2 regions of the Pseudomonas sp. LBUM1658 genome follow, and region 2 is predicted to be linked to the other one. Evidence: predicted binding sites of a transcription regulator. Region 2 holds the regulator's gene; the other holds the start of a gene.
The links. The regulator FliA, encoded in region 2, starts transcription of late flagellar genes. The targets are predictions, from matches to a motif close to CTAAAGTTTNNNNNNNNNNNGCCGNTAA.
Positions count from the first base shown of each region.

Region 1: a site for FliA is predicted at 2,044-2,071, ahead of ACA064_RS14590 (methyl-accepting chemotaxis protein). Genes of this name have one in related genera too.

Region 1 covers NZ_CP166798.1:3,175,851-3,179,665, forward strand. Annotated here, with positions in the region: gene ACA064_RS14585 (hypothetical protein) at 1-118, shown strand, start outside; gene ACA064_RS14590 (methyl-accepting chemotaxis protein) at 215-1,780, opposite strand; partial or broken gene ACA064_RS14595 (PAS domain S-box protein) at 2,161-3,168, shown strand; gene ACA064_RS14600 (response regulator) at 3,175-3,597, shown strand.
Region 2 covers NZ_CP166798.1:4,965,122-4,968,936, reverse strand. Annotated here, with positions in the region: gene flhF (flagellar biosynthesis GTPase FlhF) at 1-456, shown strand, start outside; gene fleN (flagellar synthesis regulator FleN) at 575-1,405, shown strand; gene fliA (RNA polymerase sigma factor FliA) at 1,402-2,142, shown strand; gene ACA064_RS22795 (chemotaxis response regulator CheY) at 2,313-2,684, shown strand; gene ACA064_RS22790 (protein phosphatase CheZ) at 2,707-3,495, shown strand; gene ACA064_RS22785 (chemotaxis protein CheA) at 3,523-3,815, shown strand, end outside.

The sequences.
Region 1 (3,815 bases), 1.8 Mb from region 2:
TAAAACCCTCTCTGCGCAAATGGGCGAGGTCAATGACAAGACTGATGGCGAATGGACCATCAAGCTACGGTCAGTGGATGATGTTCGCCGCTTGCTACGGCTGATTAATATTGCTTGACCGCTTGTCCGCGGTACTTGCCGCTCAGCGTGGTAATTCCTGATCAACGCGCGAGGTGTCAACCACCTCGCTGTCAGGATGCGACCCACCTCGAATCTAGCGATTGAAACGTTCGACCAACGAATACTGGGTGGTAGCGGTTCGGGTGAGCTCCTTGCTCAGTTCTGCCGAATGCAGGGATTGTTCCGAGGTCTGGTCAGCCAGGTGCGCAATGGTGGTGATATTGCGGCTGATTTCTTCTGCGACGGCGGTTTGCTCTTCGGTGGCCGCGGCGATCTGGGTTGTCATATCGGTGATATTGGCGACTGCCTCACTGATCCCGACCAACGCCTTGTCAGCCTCCAGTACCCAGGCGACCCCTTCCTCGGCCTGGCGATGACCGCTGGCCATGATCTGCACGGCGTTGTTGGATGACTGCTGGAGTTTGGTGATCAGACCGTGGATTTGCGTGGTGGATTCCGTTGTGCGTTGCGCCAACTGCCTTACCTCGTCGGCCACCACGGCAAAGCCGCGCCCCATTTCACCGGCTCGGGCCGCTTCGATCGCCGCGTTCAGTGCCAGCAGGTTGGTCTGGTCGGCGATGCCCTTGATGACATCGACCACGGTGCCAATTTCATTACTGTCCTTGGCCAACTGTGCCACCGTCAGACCGGTTTCACCGACCACCACGGACAGTCGCTGAATGGCTTCGCGGGTGTCCCTGGCCACTTCCCGTCCACGTCCGGTCAGCACATTGGCTTCCTGGGTGGCGTCAGCGGTGCGCTGTACGTGGCTGGCGACTTCCTGGGTAGTCGCAGCCATCTGGTTGACCGCGGCTGACACTTGTTCGGTTTCGACGCGTTGACGCTCCAGGCCTTTGGAACTGTCGGCCGCCAGCCTGTCGGATCTACTCGCCAGCTCATTGAGCTGTTCAGCTGTGTCCTGCAACCGGGTCAGGCAGGTTTTCAGGCGAGCTTGCTGGCTGATAATCGAGGTTTCCAGACGAGCGTGAGGGCCGCGGCCGTCGCTGTACATTTGCGCTATCAATGGGTCAGAGGTAGACGGCTCGACCATCTCCAACAGACGTATCGTGCCGCTCTTTTGCCAATGCAAGCCAATCAATCCCAACGGCACCGATACGGCCGCAGCACCAGCGAAGCCCCACCAGGAGCTTGTCGACAGGAAAACCAGGCCGCTCAGCTGACTGACCAGAATGAAGGGTAACCAGTCTTGAATCACCGCCAGCCATTTGTCTCCTGAAGGACTGGCCGACTTGCCCCGATTGACGCGCAGGTACAAGGCTTCAGCGCGGCGAATTTGCTCAGCAGTGGGTTTGACCCGCACCGACTCATAGCCGACTATATTATTGCCGTCGAAAATGGGCGTCACATAGGCATTGACCCAGTAATGGTCGCCACTTTTTGCGCGATTCTTGACGATGCCCATCCACGGACTGCCTTGCTTCAGGGCGGCCCACATATGCGCGAATACCGCTGACGGTACATCCGGATGGCGGACAATGTTCTGCGGTGCGCCGATCAAGTCCTTTTTCTCGAAACCACTGATCTCTACGAAAGCGTCATTGCAGTAAGTGATGACTCCTCGAGCATCTGTAGTGGAAATGAGCTTTTGTTGAGGATGAAGCGCAACTTCACGATTAGTTATCGGCTGATTGTTTCTCATTACCATCTGCTCCGGGGTGCCAGTAAAGTGACATCGGCTCCGGGAGCAAAAAGGTGAGGCGGAAAAATCCCCATTCATCAGATAGTTAACTTTGTTTTTGGGGTAAATTGGATCCATTCAGATCGAATCTGGATTTGCCCCCGGAAACGTTGGATAGCCCGCGATTTTCCTGAGGGCAACAAAAAGCCCGCATGCGGGCGGGCTTAAAAAGGAGTTCATGAAGGAGCAGCCACCAAGTTAGGCTTCTCGATGTGAAGATTTTGTGAAAGGCCCTTGGGGCGCCTCCTTTAAGCGCTGGTCAGTGAGAGATGCCTGCCGCTCACGTCATTGCGTTTCTTTGGACTAATCTCCCTCTCATCACACAGGTATTGGGTCGCGTGATGAAGCAGACAGAACGATTGAATGCGTCACTGGCAGATGAAGGGCGATATCGCCTGTTGATTGACGCAGTGACCGATTACGCCATTTACATGCTTGATCCTGATGGCTTTGTCAGTAGCTGGAACACCGGTGCCAGGCGTTTCAAGGGCTATGAAGAGGCCGAGATTCTCGGGCAACATTTTTCCCGTTTCTATACCGAAGAAGACCGCGCGGCAGGAATACCCGCGCGCGCACTACGGACTGCTGCCACCGCAGGCCGTTTTGAGGGCGAAGGCTGGCGGGTGCGCAAGGATGGCGGGCGTTTCTGGTCACATGTGGTGATCGATCCGATCCGAGGGACCAATGGCGAGCTGTTGGGTTTTGCCAAAGTTACCCGCGACCTGACTGAGCGCAAACTTGCCGAACAATCCCTCAAACAGAGCGAAGAACAATTTCGCATGCTGGTTTAGGGCGTCACCGACTACGCGCTGTATATGCTTGACCCCGAAGGCCGGGTCAGCAGTTGGAATCTGGGCGCGCAACGGATAAAGGGCTATCTGCCGAGCGAGGTCATAGGCCAGCACTATTCGATGTTTTTCGGTGAAGAGGATCGGGAAAAGGGCGAGCCGCAAAGGGCCCTGGACATCGCCCTGCGCGATGGCCGTTTCGAGAACCAGGGGTGGCGTGTGCGCAAGGATGGTTCGCGGTTCTGGGCCAATGTGGTGATCGACGTTATCCGTGACGAGCGTGGAGTCTTGCTTGGCTTCGCCAAAATCACTCGTGACATTACCGACGCTGTAGCAGCTCAACGGGCGCTCGAAGAGGCTCGTGAAGCGGTATTCCAGTCGCAGAAAATGGAGTCGATCGGCCGGCTTACGGCCCGGGCGGCGGAACCGTTTTTCACCACCAAGGGCATCGGCAAGGGCACGGGGCTAGGGCTGTCGATGGTCCAAGGCCTGGCTGAACAGTCGGGTGGACGGTTGATCCTCAAGAGTAAGAAGGGCAGTGGAACCACCGTTGAATTATGGCTGCCGATGGCGGATGTTTCCGAGCTTTCGGTTAAAACCAGGGTGCTCAAACCCAGCCAGCCATCAACCATGGATCTGTTCAGAATTCTGGTGGTGGATGACGATCCGCTGGTGTTGCTCAGCGCCGTCGCAATGCTGGAGGATCTGGGCCATACGGTGTTGTACGCCGACTCCGGAACGCGGGCCCTGGAAATAATCTCCGAGGACGATACTATTGATCTGGTCATTACTGATCAGGCCATGCCGCATATGACGGGAATCCAGTTGGCTGAAACCATCAAGTCTCGCTGGCCGAAGTTGCCGGCACTGCTGGCACTGCTGGCAACCGGGTACGCCGAACAGATGGAGATTGCCGTCAGCTGGCCAAGACTCAGCAAACCCTTCAGTCAGGAGCTGCTATTGCGCGCCGTGATTGACGCGATGGCCTAGACGAAAAACTGCGTAGATACTTTTTTTCATGACTGACTTCCTGGGCACCGCTGTTGAACAGAGTTTAACAATTGTTGGTTAACCTTGAGTTTCAGGCTGTGGCTAAAATACCCGCCATCGGCCATGCCAGAGCCTTCTGTACCGACTGGCGCATGATTCACCTGGTCGATATCGCTTTCAGACGCTGCACTGTCCATCGGCGGTCCGTGGCCGTTGAT
Region 2 (3,815 bases):
GCCCAGGCCCTCGATCCGCTGCTGCGCAAGCGTGTGGTGTTGATCGATACCGCCGGCCTTCAAGCCAGCGACCCGGCGTTGCGCATGCAGCTGGAAAGCCTGGCCGGGCGCGGGATCAAGTCAAAAAATTATCTGGTCCTGGCAACCACTAGCCAGAAACAGGTTCTAACCGCTGCTTACCACAGTTACAAACGCTGCGGGCTGGCTGGCTGCATCCTGACTAAACTGGATGAAACAGCGAGTCTGGGCGAAGTGTTGAGCCTGGCGATCAGTCACCAGTTACCCGTTGCCTATCTGACCGATGGGCCGCGGATACCGGATGATCTGCATTTGCCGCGTCGCCATCAATTGGTCAGTCGCGCAGTGAGTGTGCAGATGCAGGAAGAACCCAGCGAAGAAGCCATGGCTGATATGTTCGCTGACCTCTACCACAGTCCGACCAAGCGGGTCGGCTGAGGTAATCATGAATAGATTGCAGTGTACCTACATCGATGGTCTGCCATGCATTGTTCCAATGGGAACGCGCAGCCAGTTATGTGGCCTCCGTCTAAGTAAGACAAGGTAAAGAACGAACATGGGCAGCATGCATCCCGTACAGGTGATCGCGGTGACCGGCGGCAAAGGTGGCGTCGGGAAAACTAACGTGTCAGTGAACTTGTCCCTGGCTCTAGCAGAGCTCGGCCGGCGCGTCATGCTGCTGGATGCCGATCTGGGGCTGGCGAACGTCGACGTTCTGTTGGGACTGACACCCAAACGCACTCTGGCCGATGTGGTCGAGGGGCGCTGTGAACTGCGCGATGTGCTGCTGCAGGGGCCGGGCGGAATCCGCATCGTTCCTGCGGCGTCCGGCACGCAGAGCATGGTGCACCTGAGTCCGGCGCAGCATGCCGGGCTGATCCAGGCCTTCAGCGATATCGGCGACAACCTCGACGTGCTGGTGATCGACACCGCCGCCGGGATTGGCGAGTCGGTGGTCAGTTTCGTCCGGGCAGCCCAGGAAGTATTGCTGGTGGTCTGCGACGAACCGACTTCAATCACCGACGCCTACGCGCTGATCAAACTGCTCAATCGCGATTACGGCATGAACCGTTTCCGGGTTCTCGCCAACATGGCGCAGAGCCCGCAGGAAGGGCGCAACCTGTTCGCCAAGTTGACCAAGGTCACTGATCGCTTCCTCGACGTCGCCTTACAATACGTCGGTGCGGTGCCCTACGACGAATGCGTGCGCAAGGCGGTGCAAAAGCAGCGTGCAGTCTACGAAGCGTTCCCGCGTTCCAAATGCTCGCTGGCATTCAAGGCCATCGCGCAGAAAGTCGATACCTGGCCGTTGCCAGCCAATCCGCGCGGGCACCTGGAGTTTTTCGTCGAGCGCCTGGTGCATCAAACAGCGGGTCCCGTCATATGACATCCAGCGGCTACAACCTTTACAAAGCCTCGGCACGTGACAGTCAGCACGAGCTGATCGAGCGTCATGCGCCGCTGGTCAAGCGGATTGCCTACCACTTGCTGGCGCGTCTGCCGGCCAGTGTGCAAGTCGAGGATCTGATCCAGGCCGGGATGATCGGCCTGCTCGAGGTCTCGACCAAATACGACGCCAGCAAGGGTGCGAGTTTCGAGACCTATGCCGGTATCCGTATTCGTGGGGCGATGCTCGATGAGGTGCGTAAAGGTGACTGGGCGCCGCGTTCGGTACACCGCAATACCCGGATGGTCAGTGACGCCATTCGCTCAATTGAAGCTAAAACCGGTCGCGACGCTAAAGATCATGAGGTTGCGGCCGAACTCCAATTGAGTCTCGACGATTATTACGGGATTTTGAACGATACCTTGGGCAGCCGACTGTTCAGTTTCGACGATCTGTTGCAGGACGGCGAACATGAAGGGCTGCATGAGGATGGCGCGAGTGCTCATCTCGAGCCGTCGCGTGATCTGGAAGATGAGCGTTTCCAGGCTGCGTTGGCGGACGCGATTGCCAATTTGCCGGAGCGTGAGCGACTGGTCTTGGCGCTGTACTACGACGAAGAGCTGAACCTCAAGGAAATCGGTGAGGTCCTGGGGGTCAGCGAATCGCGGGTCAGCCAGTTACACAGCCAGTGCGCGGCCCGCTTGCGGGGGCGTTTGGGGGAGTGGCGAGCGCGCTGACAGGCAGTGTGGGGACACTGCGAACGAGGCTGGTACGGCGTTGTTGCTGAACCGGTCACGGCCCGTTGTGCTTCATACAACCGTTGAGTGTTACGCCGAATTGATAGCGATGGCGCGTACAGGTGCTGGGCGCGTTTTAAGACTGCTTGGAGGTCGAATTGGACAAGAACATGAAAATCCTCATCGTTGATGACTTCTCAACAATGCGGCGGATCATTAAAAACCTGTTGCGTGACCTTGGGTTCACCAACACGGTCGAGGCGGATGACGGTACTACCGCGATTCCGGTCCTCAACAGTGGGAGCATCGACTTTCTGGTAACCGACTGGAACATGCCCGGCATGACCGGTATCGACCTGCTGCGTCACGTGCGTGCCGATGAAAAGCTCAAGCACCTGCCGGTGCTGATGGTCACGGCCGAAGCCAAGCGCGAGCAAATTATCGAGGCCGCTCAGGCCGGAGTGAATGGCTACGTGGTCAAACCCTTCACGGCCCAGGCGTTGAAAGACAAGATTGAAAAGATCTTCGAACGCATCGGTTGATGGAATTCGCCATGGGGGAGCTATGGAGCATTACGAAACTTCACAGGGCGATTTTGAATTAACCCTGAAAAAACATGCCCGCGAGCTGGTCGACAGCCTTGAAAAAGGCCAATTCGGCGATGCTGTGCAATTGATCCATGAGCTCAACCAGACCCGTGATCGCGGCCTGTACCAGGAAGTCGGCAAGCTCACTCGCGAACTGCATAGTGCGATCGTCAATTTTCAGATTGACCCGAACATGCCGCAAGCCAAGGAAGTTTCACAGATCACGGATGCCACTGAGCGCCTGTCCTATGTGGTCAGGCTGACCGAAGCTGCGGCCAATCGCACCATGGATCTGGTCGAGGACAGCACGCCGCTGGTCAACGGCCTGACCAATGACGCCCAGGCGTTGAGTGCCGACTGGGGACGTTTCATGCGCCGCGAAATCGGTGCCGAAGAGTTCCGTGAGCTGGCCCGGCGGGTCGACGGTTTTCTGACGCGCAGCGAGCAACAGAATCGTATCGTCTCGGCCAATCTCAACGACATCCTGCTGGCGCAGGATTACCAGGACCTTACCGGTCAGGTGATCAAGCGCGTGACTCAGTTGGTCACGGAAGTTGAAAGCAATCTGCTCAAATTGGTGCTGATGGCCAGTCAGGTCGACCGTTTTGCCGGCATTGAACATGACCGTGAAGCGATCCTCGCGGAAAAAGATCCAGAAAAACATCTGTCTCAGGGTGAAGGTCCGCAGATTCATGCCGATAAACGTGAAGACGTTGTGTCCGGTCAGGACGATGTAGACGATTTGCTTTCCAGCCTTGGATTTTAGGCCGACCTATCAGGAGCACCCATACACATGAGCTTCGGCGCCGATGAAGAGATCCTTCAGGATTTTCTGGTTGAGGCCGGCGAGATTCTTGAGCAACTGTCCGAACAACTGGTCGAGCTGGAAAGCCGACCCGATGATGCGGATTTGCTCAATGCAATCTTTCGCGGTTTTCACACTGTAAAAGGGGGCGCCGGCTTCCTCCAGCTGCATGAGCTGGTGGAGTGCTGTCACATCGCCGAGAACGTCTTCGACATCCTGCGCAAGGGTGAACGACGGGTCGACTCGGAATTGATGGACGTGGTTCTGGAAGCGCTGGATGC